3 regions of the Oryzobacter faecalis genome follow, and region 3 is predicted to be linked to each of the others. Evidence: predicted binding sites of a transcription regulator. Region 3 holds the regulator's gene; each other region holds the start of a gene.
The links. Region 3 encodes LexA, which represses DNA repair genes until DNA is damaged. Its sites were predicted from a motif close to TCGAACANNTGTTCGA; they were not measured.

Region 1 (3,653 bases), on a different contig from region 3:
GAGGCCCGCGGTGTGGACGTCATCGGCGTTGATGACGGGCAGGGTGCTGTCGAGGTTCACCGGCTCGGGGATGTCGAGCATGACGCCTCGCACGTGCGGGGCGCGGCGGAGGTCGGCGAGCGTGGACCGGGGGACCGTGGCGACGAGGACGGGGGTGCGCTTCATCGTCCTCGTCACCTTCCCCGAGCGGGCCACGTGCCGGGCGACGGCGCCGGCGCTCGCCATCCGGTCGTAGGTGACGATGACGCGCACCGTGTCGTCGGCGGCGGCGGCGGGTGCGACCGACCGCGCCGCCGGTGGAGGCGCGGCCGCGGCGCTGGTGAGCGGCAGGACCGCGCCGAGCGAGGTGGTGGCGGCCACCGCGAGGGCGGTCAGCAGGCGGGCAGGGTGGGTCGAGGTCATGTGGGGCTCCCCTCCGTGGGCGTGCGGGGCGCACGCACTCGTGCTGGGGAGGAGGTCCGCGTCCTGTCGCTGATACCTGCCGCGCCGCTACCGTCGGACCATGGCGTCGGTGGGGAGCGTGGAGGAGTACCTGGCGGGCTTCGACGGCGACGTCCGGGCCCGGCTCGACCGGATGCGCGACGTCATCCGCGCCGCCGCCCCCGACGCCGTCGAGTCGATGGCGTACGGGATGCCGGCGTACAAGCTCGACGGCAAGCCGCTCGTGTACTTCGCCGGCTACGCGAGGCACGTCGGCTTCTACGCCACTCCCAACGGCCACGAGGCGTTCGCGCAGGAGTTCTCGCGCTACGCGCAGGGCAAGGGCTCGGTGCAGTTCCCGCACACCGAACCCCTGCCGACCGACCTCGTCCGCCGTGTCGTCGAGTTCCGCAGGGCCACCATCCGCGGCTGACGGGGGACACAGGTCGCCAAGCCGACCTGTGTGCAGCCGGTCAGCGCACACCTCGGGTGCGGAACTGGATGCTGATCCGCGGACCGACCGGGCGGGCCGTCTTCGGCACGCAGTGGTCCCACGTGCGCTGGCAGGAGCCGCCCATGACGAGCAGGTCGCCGTGGCCCTCCGGCAGCCGGATCGAGGAGCCGCCGTCTCGCGGGCGCAACAGGAGGTCGCGGGGCGCCCCGACGGAGAGGATGGCGACCATCGTGTCCGCGTCGCGGGAGCGGCCGATGCGGTCGCCGTGCCAGGCCACGGAGTCGTGGCCGTCGCGGTAGAGGCACAGTCCCGCGGTGGCGAAGGGCTCGCCGAGCTCGTCGGCGTAGTGCGCGGACAGCGCGTCGCGCGCCTCGACGAGGGCGGGGTGGGGGAGTGGGTCGTGCTCGCCGTAGAAGCGCAGCAGCCTGGGCACGTCGACGACGGCGTCGTACATCTGGCGCCGTTCTGCCACCCAGGGCACGTCCCGGCGCAGTGCCGCGAACAGCTCGTCGGCGCCACCCACCCACCCGGTGAGCGTGTCCACCCACGCACCGTGGGCGAGGTGGCGACGGGCCACACCGTCGAGCCGTCCGACGACGACCTCGTCGGACAGGTCGAGCAGGGACCCCTGGAGTGCGGTCACGCCGCCACCCTAGACCACAATCGAACGCCTGTCCACACCCGCCTCCTCGCGAACGTGGGTGAAGATCGTCGGCCGGCCGACGATCTTCACCCACGTTCGGGCGGAGAGCGGGTCGCGACGGACCGCGACGGGCCGCGAGGTTGCGCGGCGGCGTCGGTGGTCCGGGGGACAATGGCCCTGTGCCCCTGTACCGCGACGAGGCGATCGTCCTGCGCACCCACAAGCTGGGTGAGGCCGACCGCATCGTCACCGCCCTGACCCGCCGCCTCGGCAAGGTCCGGGTCGTCGGCAAGGGCGTCCGGCGCACGAAGAGCCGCTTCGGCGCCCGCCTCGAGCCGGGGATGCACATCGACGTCCAGTGCTACGAGGGCCGCAGCCTCGACACGGTGACCCAGGTCGAGACGCTCGACCCGTGGGGTGAGGCCATCGCCCGCGACTACCCGTCCTGGACCGCGGCCACGGCCGTCCTCGAGACGTGCGACCGCCTCACCGAGGAGCGCGAGCCCGCCCTCCAGCAGTACCTCCTCCTCGCCGGAGCGCTGCGCTCGCTCGCCGGTCGCGAGCACGACCCTGTCCTCGTCCTCGACGCCTACCTGCTGCGCGCGATGGCGGTCGCCGGCTGGGCTGCCAGCTTCCACGACTGCGCGAAGTGCGGTGCCGCGGGGCCGCACCGCGGCTTCCACGTCGTGGCGGGTGGCGCGGTGTGCCCGGTCTGCCGCCCCCCGGGCAGCGCCGCGCCCGCCCCGGAGACCCTGCGCCTGCTCGCCGCCCTGCTCGCCGGCGACTGGTCGCTCGCCGACGCCTCCGACACCCGCCACCGCACGGAGGGCAGCGGCCTGACCGCGGCCTTCCTCCAGTGGCACCTCGAACGGGGCATCCGCAGCCTCCGTATGGTGGAGCGGTGACCCCGCCGCCGCCCTCCGCGCAGCCCTTCGCGCACCCGAGCGGCGCCCGCCCCCCCGTCCTCCCGGCCGACCGGCTGCCCCGCCACGTCGCGGTCGTCATGGACGGCAACGGGCGCTGGGCCAACCAGCGCGGGCTCCCGCGCACGAAGGGCCACGAGGCGGGCGAGGCGGCCCTGCTCGACGTCGTCGCCGGCGCCATCGAGGTCGGGGTCACGCACCTGTCGGCCTATGCGTTCTCCACCGAGAACTGGAAGCGCAGCCCCGACGAGGTCCGCTTCCTCATGGGGTTCAACCGCGAGGTCATCCGCCGCCGCCGCGACCAGCTGCACTCGTGGGGGGTGCGCATGCGGTGGGTCGGGCGACGCCCGCGGCTGTGGGGCTCGGTCATCAAGGAGCTGGAGGTCGCCCAGGAGCTGACGAAGCACAACACCGGGCTCACGCTCTACTTCTGCGTCAACTACGGCGGGCGCGCGGAGATCGGGGATGCCGTCCAGCGGCTCGCCGAGGACGTCGCACGCGGGCGCCTCAAGCCGAGGAACGTCGACGAGCGCACCGTCGCCCGCTACCTGCCCGAACCCGACATGCCCGACGTCGACCTCTTCGTCCGCAGCTCGGGGGAGCAGCGCACGAGCAACTTCCTCCTCTGGCAGAGCGCCTACGCCGAGATGGTCTTCCAGGACCGCCTCTGGCCCGACTACGACCGCCGCGACCTCTGGGAGGCCGTGCAGGAGTACGTCGACCGCGAACGGCGCTACGGCGGCGCTGTCGACACCCCCGCGGCGCCCACCGCCTGAGCACCGGGAGGGCGGCTAGCGTGGCCGCCATGCCCGACCGACTCCTCGAGCTCTACCCCCGGGTCGCTGCCGTCGCCGCCGACCTGCTCGCCCATCCCGAGGTCGCGCGGCACTGGGGCGAGGAGAGCGCCTGCGCCGGGATGACGGTCGGCGGCCTCGCCCACCACCTCGCCGGGCAGACCGCGGCCGTGGTCCGCCTGCTGTCCGCTCCACCGCACCGCGAGCCGCCGATCCCCGTCCTCGAGCACTACAGACGGGCCGCGTGGGTCCACTCGGGCCCCGACGACGAGGCCAACGTCGCCATCCGCGAGGGCGCCGACGCCGCCGCGGAGGGTGGCCCCCAGCCCCTGGCTCGCCGCGTCGCCGCCGACCTGCGCGCGCTGGACGGCGCGCTCGCCCCGGTGCTCGCGGGAGCCCGGCTCCCGGACGCCGTGCTC
Region 2 (3,653 bases), on a different contig from region 3:
GATGACCCGCGGCACGGCGTCGAGCGGGAAGGGCCGCTCCTCCCCCGCGTAGTCGAACGTGACGCCCTGGTCGAGGTAGGACCGGGCGAGGGTGTCGGCGCGCTCCTTGAGCGTCTGGCCGGTCATCGCCCGCAGGGTGTGGAAGACCGGCTTGTACGCGGTGCGCGGGGCGCCGGGCTCGCTGAGCATCTCGTCCCACGCCGCGCCGAGCCGGTAGTCGTCGAAGAGGCTGCTGCCCGCCTCGGCGCCGTGCTCGCTCACGGGACGAACCTAGGGGCAGCGCGTGAACCTGTCATCACCGCTGTGTCACCGGCAGGTTTCGGGCCCCCCGCGCCCTCGGGGGCTCAGTCGCGCTGGTGCTCGGGGGCCTCGCGGACGGCCTCGCGGACGACCCGCATCGCCAGCTCGGAGCCGTAGCCCTTGCGGGCGAGCAGGCCCGCGAGGCGCCTGGTCTGGACGAGCGGGTCGAGGCCGTGCATCGTGCGGAGCCTCTTCGCGACGAGCCGACGGGCCTGCTCCTCCTCGTCCTCGGGGTCGACGTCGTCGAGCGCGGCGCGGGCCGTCTCGTCGTCGATCCCCTTGCGGCGCAGCTCCTGCGCGAGGGCCCGACGAGCGAGCCCGCGGCCGGCCTGCTGGGAGCGGACGAGCATCCCGGCGTAGCCCTCGTCGTCGACGAGGCCGACCTCCTCCATCCGGTCCAGGACGGCGGCCGCGACGTCGTCGGGGCAGTCCTTGCGCCGCAGCGCCTGGGCGAGCTGGGAGCGCGAGCGCGGGGCCGCGGTCAGCTGGCGCAGGACGATCTGACGGGCCCAGTCGTGGGGGTCGACGGCCTCGCCCCGGGTGCGCGGGTCCGCCTCCGGGTCCTCCGGCGGCGCTCCCGACGACCCCACCGCCCACTCGGGCGGCGGAGTCGTCGAGTCCGCGAACGGCATGCTCGGAGAGGGGGGCTCAGAAGTCGACGGGGACCTCGGGCACGGCCGGCGCGTCGACACGCGGGCCCACCCCGAGCTTGTCCTTGATCTTCTTCTCGAGCTCGTCGGCGAGGTCGGGGTTGTCCTTGAGGAACGCGCGGGCGTTCTCCTTGCCCTGCCCCAGCTGGTCGCCGTCGTAGGTGTACCAGGCCCCGGCCTTGCGGACGAAGCCGTGGTCGACACCCATGTCGATGAGGCCGCCCTCGCGGGAGATGCCCTGCCCGTAGAGGATGTCGAACTCGGCCTGCTTGAACGGCGGGGAGACCTTGTTCTTGACGACCTTGACGCGGGTGCGGTTGCCGACCGGGTCGGTGCCGTCCTTGAGGGTCTCGATGCGCCGGACGTCGAGGCGGACCGACGCGTAGAACTTCAGCGCCTTGCCGCCGGTCGTCGTCTCGGGCGAGCCGAACATCACGCCGATCTTCTCGCGGAGCTGGTTGATGAAGATCGCGGTCGTGCCCGTGGTGTTGAGGGCGCCGGTGATCTTCCGCAGCGCCTGCGACATGAGGCGGGCCTGGAGGCCGACGTGGCTGTCGCCCATCTCGCCCTCGATCTCGGCGCGGGGCACGAGCGCCGCGACCGAGTCGATGACGATGATGTCGAGGGCGCCGGAGCGGATGAGCATGTCGGCGATCTCGAGCGCCTGCTCGCCCGTGTCGGGCTGGGAGACGAGGAGCGCGTCGATGTCGACACCGAGCTTCTTCGCGTACTCGGGGTCGAGGGCGTGCTCGGCGTCGATGAACGCCGCGATGCCACCGGCCCGCTGCGCGTTCGCCACGGCGTGGAGGGCGACGGTCGTCTTGCCCGAGGACTCGGGGCCGTAGATCTCGACGACCCGGCCACGCGGCAGGCCGCCGATGCCGAGCGCGACGTCGAGGGCGATCGACCCCGTGGGGATGACCTCGATCGGCGGGCGGACGTCGTCGCCGAGGCGCATGACCGCGCCCTTGCCGTGCTGCTTCTCGATCTGGGCCATCACCGAGGAGAGGGCCTTGTCCTTCTCCCCACCCGGGGCCGCAGCCAACGGGTTGGGCATCACGCTTCCGCGGGTACCAGCCATGTCACACCTTGTCTTCCTGTTTCGTGGCGAGCGCGTCCACCGGCGACCAGCCCTCGCCCTCGGTCTCGTCGCGAGGTCTGGTCAGACGCTAGGTGGCGACACCGACAGCGGTCATCAGGTGCCGTGGAGCCTGTGGACGAGTGCCTCCGGGGGCGCCACCTGTGGATGACAGTAGCCGAACACGTGTTCGACCTCGGGCATTGACCGGCGACACGCCGGTGACCTGTGGTCGAATCGCCCCGTGCCCACCGCCGACGGCCACGAGCGCCCCCTCGCCGCGCGCCGCCGCCTCTCGGTCGAGCGCATCCTCCCCGGCCTGGTCACCCTGCGACACTACGAGCGGCCCTGGCTGCGCGGCGACCTCCTCGCCGGGGTCACCGTCGCCGCCTACCTCGTCCCCCAGGTCATGGCCTACGCCCAGATCGCCGGCCTCCCCCCGGCCACCGGACTCCTCGCGATCCTCGGTCCCACCCTCGCCTACGCCCTCCTCGGCTCCTCCCGGCAGCTGTCGGTGGGCCCGGAGTCGACGACCGCCCTGATGACGGCCACGGCGGTCGCGGCGCTCGGGGTCAGCGGCCCCGACGAGTACGCCGCCCTCGCGGCCGCGCTCGCGGTCGTCACCGGCCTGCTCTGCCTCGTCGGCTGGCTGGCCGGCCTCGGCTTCCTCGCCGACCTGCTGAGCAAGCCCGTGCTCGTCGGGTACCTCGCGGGCGTCGCCGTCCTCATGGTCGTCAGCCAGCTCGACACGCTCACCGGCATCCCCGTCGGCGACGGCTCGCTCCCCGAGCAGGTGTGGGACGTCGTCCGGGGCGCCGGCCGGGTCCACCCGCCGACGCTCGCGCTCGCGGGCGTCCTCCTGGTCCTGCTGCTCCTCGCGTCGTGGCGCTGGCCCCGCCTGCCCACCCCGCTCCTCGCGGTCCTCCTCGGCGCCGCCGCCGTCGCGGTCCTCGGGCTGCGCGAGGCCGGGGTCGAGACCGTCGGCGCCCTGCCCGGCTCGCTGCCCGGCCTCACCCTCCCCGACCTCTCCCCCGACGCCGTCCTCGCGATGCTCGGCCCCGCCCTCGGCATCACCGTCGTCGCCTACTCCGACAACGTCCTCACGGCCCGCGCCTTCGCCGACCGACGGGGCGAGCGGGTCGACGCCGACCAGGAGTTCCTCGCTCTCGGGGCGGCGAACGTCGCCGGCGGGCTCCTCTCCGGCTTCCCGGTGAGCAGCAGCGGCAGCCGGACCGCGATCGGCGACTCGATGGGAAGCCGCACCCAGCTGCACTCCCTCGTCACCCTCGTGACCGTCCTCGTCGCGGTGTTCGCGCTCGCCCCCGTGATCGCCGCCTTCCCCAAGGCCGCCCTCGGCGCCCTCGTCGTCTACGCCGCGATCCGCCTCGTCGACGTCGCCGAGATCCGGCGGGTCGCGCGGTTCCGCCGCAGCGAGCTCGTCCTCCTCGTCGCGACCACCCTCGGCGTCTTCGTCCTCGGGGCCCTCGGCGGCATCCTCCTCGCCGTCGGGCTCTCGCTCGGCGACCTGCTGCGGCGCGTGGCGCGGCCGCACGACGGCATCCTCGGGTACGTCCCGGGGCTCGCGGGGATGCACGACGTCGACGACTACCCGACGGCGCGGCAGG
Region 3 (3,653 bases):
CCCGAGGACCTGCGCTGGGTGCAGGCGGCCACCGGGTCGCGCATCGAGTCCTCCCTCGCCGGGCGGCACCGCCAGCTCGACCTCCCGCCGGCGGCGATCGAGCGCGCCCTCGAGAGCCTGCGCGAGCTCCTCACCGGCCCGGCCCCGATGACCCGCGCCGAGCTGACCGCGGCCTTCGCCGCCCGGGGACTGCCCTCGGGCGGTGAGCAGATGGCGCACCAGCTGGTCGTCGCCGAGCTGCGCGCCGTCATCTGCTCGGGCCCGCCGCGCGGGACGACGCACACCTACGTGCTCGCCGACGAGACCGTCCCGCCGGCGCCCCTCGACGGCCTCGGCGTCGACGATGCCCGCCGCGAGCTGACCCGCCGGTTCGTCGCCGGCCACGGACCCGCCTCGGAGCGCGACCTCGCGCGGTGGGCGACCCTCACCCTGGGCCAGGTCCGCGCCGCCCTCGCCGACCTCGCGGGAGAGCTGGAGCAGGTCGAGGTCGGCGGGGAGACGCTGTGGGTCGACCCTGCCACGCCCTCACGGACGACCCGGCCGGTGCGCGCCTTCCTGCTCCAGACGTTCGACGAGGTCTGCCTCACCTACCCCACGACGGGCTTCCCACGGCGTGCGCCCGACACGACACGCACCCGCCTGCTCTCCGAGGCCGGCGGCGGCATCGTGGTCCTCGACGGGGAGGACGTCGGCACATGGAAGCGGACCGTCGGACGCGAGTCGGTGGCCGTCGACCTGCGCCCCGACCTGCCCCTGTCCGCCGACGACGACGCACAGGTGGGCGAGGCCGCGGAAAGGCTGGCCATGTTCATCGGCCGCCCCCTGGACCTGCGCCTCCACCCCCCCGGCCTGAGCCCGGCGGCGCCGGACGGCACGAAGGGCGTCGCGTCCTCTGCACGGGACACGACGCCCTCCGGCGTTCCTGAGGCGGGTCGAGGGCCTCAGCTCTGGGGTCGCCGCGGCGGCCGGCTGGGGCGGTCCGCGGCGAGGGGCGACCTCAGCCGCGGGGGATGACGAGGCGCTGGCCCGCGCTGATCTGCGCGGTGCTCAGCCCGTTCTCGAGCTGGATCGCGACGATGGCGTTGCCGACCGAGAGGTCGGGCAGCTGCGCCGCGGCGATCTCGGACAGGGTCTGGCCCGGGGCGACGGTGACGACGGGACCAGGCTCGACCGCACCGGCGCCACCGAGCCCCGACACCCCGGACGCGACGGCGGCCGTGAGGGCCAGCGCGAGCAGCGCCAGGCGCCCGCGCCGGGTGATGCGCAGCGCGCCGGACGACGGCGCCGCGCCACCCTCGCCGCCGCCGGGGAGGACGACGAGCCGGGGCCTGCGCGGCACCGAGGGGTCGGCGTACCCGAGGTCTGCGGGGTTCCACGCGACTGCACTCATGCTGGCCTCCATCCCGGCGGCCAGTGCGGCCGTCGAACCGGTGTTCGATAGAACGTCTGTACGAGTTGTAGCACGGATGTTCGACCCGGACAAGACACGCCTCGAAGAAATGTTTGAAACGTGTGTACGATCCGCGTACGCTGCCGTCATGGGAAGAAGCCTGTCGGATCCCACCGACAGAGCACCTGACCTGCGACAACGCCGGGATCGAGGCGACCCGGCGCCGTTGGACCAGACCGAAGGGGTCGACATGGCACGTCCGAGGAACGCCGACATCCACGAGATGCCCGACCGCGGCGACGGCGGGGCGCTCACCCACCGGCAGCGCAAGGTCCTCGAGGTCATCCGCAACTCCATCGACCGGCGCGGCTACCCGCCGAGCATGCGCGAGATCGGGGAGGCCGTCGGGCTCACCTCGCCCAGCTCGGTCGCGCACCAGCTGTCCGCGCTCGAGCGCAAGGGGTTCCTGCGCCGCGACCCCAACCGGCCGCGCGCCATCGAGGTGATCTCGCCGGACACCGCGAACGACGAGCCCGGCTACCGCGGCAGCGCCGAGCACGACGACGAGGACGTCACCGGCATCAACGACCACCGGCCGGAGGCGTCCTACGTCCCGGTGCTCGGCCAGATCGCGGCCGGCGTGCCGATCACGGCCGAGGAGGTCGTCGAGGACGTCTTCCCCCTCCCCCGCCAGATCGTCGGCGAGGGCTCCCTGTTCCTCCTCAAGGTCGTCGGCGACTCGATGGTCGACGCCGCGATCTGCGACGGCGACTGGGTCGTCGTCCGCCAGCAGCCCACCGCCGACAACGGCGACATCGTCGCGGCGATGCTCGACAACGAGGCCACCGTCAAGACCTTCAAGCGCAAGGACGGCAAGGTCTGGCTGCTCCCCCACAACGAGGCGTTCTCGCCCATCGACGGCGACCACGCGACCATCCTCGGCAAGGTCACGGCCGTCCTGCGCCGCATCTGACCATCCGCGGACGGCGCCTCAGTCGCGCCTCAGTCGCGCCTTGGCCCGGCCGCGTCCTCGGACCCGGCCGGGCCGAGGCGCTGCCAGAGGGCGGTGTCGACCCAGGCCCCGAACTTGTGGCCCACCTCGCGCAGCAGCCCGACCCGTTCGAACCCGGTCGCCGCGTGGAGCGCCTCGCTCGCCGGGTTCGGCTGGGCGATGACCGCGAGGCAGGTGTGGATGCCGTCGGCGTCGACCCTGGCGAGCAGCGCGTCGTAGAGCTCGCGCCCCAGCCCGCGCCCGCGGGCATCCTCGGCGAGGTAGACGGACACCTCGCGGGTCCCGTCGTAGGCAGGGCGCGGGCGGTAGGTCGACGCGTGGGCGAAGCCGAGGACGGTGCCGTGGTCCCCCTCGATGACCAGCAGGTGGTCGCCGGGCCGGGTCGAGGCGACGCGGTCGGCGAAGTGCTCGGGAGGACGGTGCTCGGTGTCGAACGTGGACACGGCGGTGTCGACGGTGACGTTGTAGATGCCGGCGATGGCGGGAAGGTCGGCCTCGGTGGCCGGGCGGATCGTCGTCACCGGTGAGGGTCCTCAGGCGGCGAGGGCGCCGCGGACGACGGCTCCGAGGGTCGGGGCGAGGGGTGCGTCGAGGCGCAGCGTCATGAGGTCGTCGCCGCGGGTGGGGCCACGGGTCACGGCCACCACGGGGATGCCGCGCTTCGCGCCGTGGCGCACGAACCGCAGACCGGACATCACGGCGAGCGAGGAGCCGAGGACGAGGAGGGCGGGCGCGGCATCGGTGAGCGCGTAGCAGGCGTCGACCCGGTCGCGCGGGACCGAGCCCCCGAAGAACACGACGTCGGGCTTGAGGGTGTCCGCGCCGCAGGCCAGGCACCGGGGCAGCACGAAGCCGGTGACGAGCTGCTCGTCGAGGACGATGTCGCCGTCGGGGCGGATCTGGCTGCTGACCCGGGAGCCGTCGTGCGCCTCACCGGTCGCGAGGAGCTCGAACCCGGGGTTGGCCTCCACCATCCGGGCCTGCAGCAGGTCGCGGTCGGAGCGGTCCTCGCAGGTGAGGCAGACGACGTCGGCGAGGGTGCCGTGGAGCTCGGTGACGTCGCGGCTGCCGGCCTGCTGGTGCAGCCCGTCGACGTTCTGGGTGATGACCGGTCCGAGGACGCCGCGCGCCTGCAGGGTGGCGACCGCCTCGTGGGACGCGTTGGGCTCGGCGCGTCGGAAGCGCTGCCACCCGATGAACGAGCGCGCCCAGTAGCGCCGCCGCGCCTCGCTCGTGGCGACGAACTCCCCG

Region 1: a site for LexA is predicted at 1,538-1,553, ahead of ACK8HX_RS16250 (alpha-ketoglutarate-dependent dioxygenase AlkB). Genes of this name have one in related genera too.
Region 2: a site for LexA is predicted at 2,207-2,222, ahead of recA (recombinase RecA). Genes of this name have one in related genera too.

Annotation. Positions count from the first base shown of each region.
Region 1 covers NZ_JBKOFW010000012.1:12,157-15,809, forward strand. Annotated here, with positions in the region: gene ACK8HX_RS16240 (S8 family peptidase) at 1-402, opposite strand, end outside; gene ACK8HX_RS16245 (iron chaperone) at 503-853, shown strand; gene ACK8HX_RS16250 (alpha-ketoglutarate-dependent dioxygenase AlkB) at 894-1,517, opposite strand; gene recO (DNA repair protein RecO) at 1,697-2,422, shown strand; gene ACK8HX_RS16260 (isoprenyl transferase) at 2,419-3,216, shown strand; gene ACK8HX_RS16265 (maleylpyruvate isomerase N-terminal domain-containing protein) at 3,246-3,653, shown strand, end outside.
Region 2 covers NZ_JBKOFW010000007.1:63,197-66,849, reverse strand. Annotated here, with positions in the region: gene ACK8HX_RS13940 (circularly permuted type 2 ATP-grasp protein) at 1-189, opposite strand, end outside; gene ACK8HX_RS13935 (regulatory protein RecX) at 345-932, opposite strand; gene recA (recombinase RecA) at 949-2,007, opposite strand; gene ACK8HX_RS13925 (SulP family inorganic anion transporter) at 2,273-3,653, shown strand, end outside.
Region 3 covers NZ_JBKOFW010000001.1:473,530-477,182, reverse strand. Annotated here, with positions in the region: gene ACK8HX_RS02335 (winged helix DNA-binding domain-containing protein) at 1-1,014, shown strand, start outside; gene ACK8HX_RS02330 (LysM peptidoglycan-binding domain-containing protein) at 998-1,390, opposite strand; gene lexA (transcriptional repressor LexA) at 1,641-2,363, shown strand; gene ACK8HX_RS02320 (GNAT family N-acetyltransferase) at 2,393-2,923, opposite strand; gene ACK8HX_RS02315 (NAD-dependent protein deacetylase) at 2,936-3,653, opposite strand, start outside.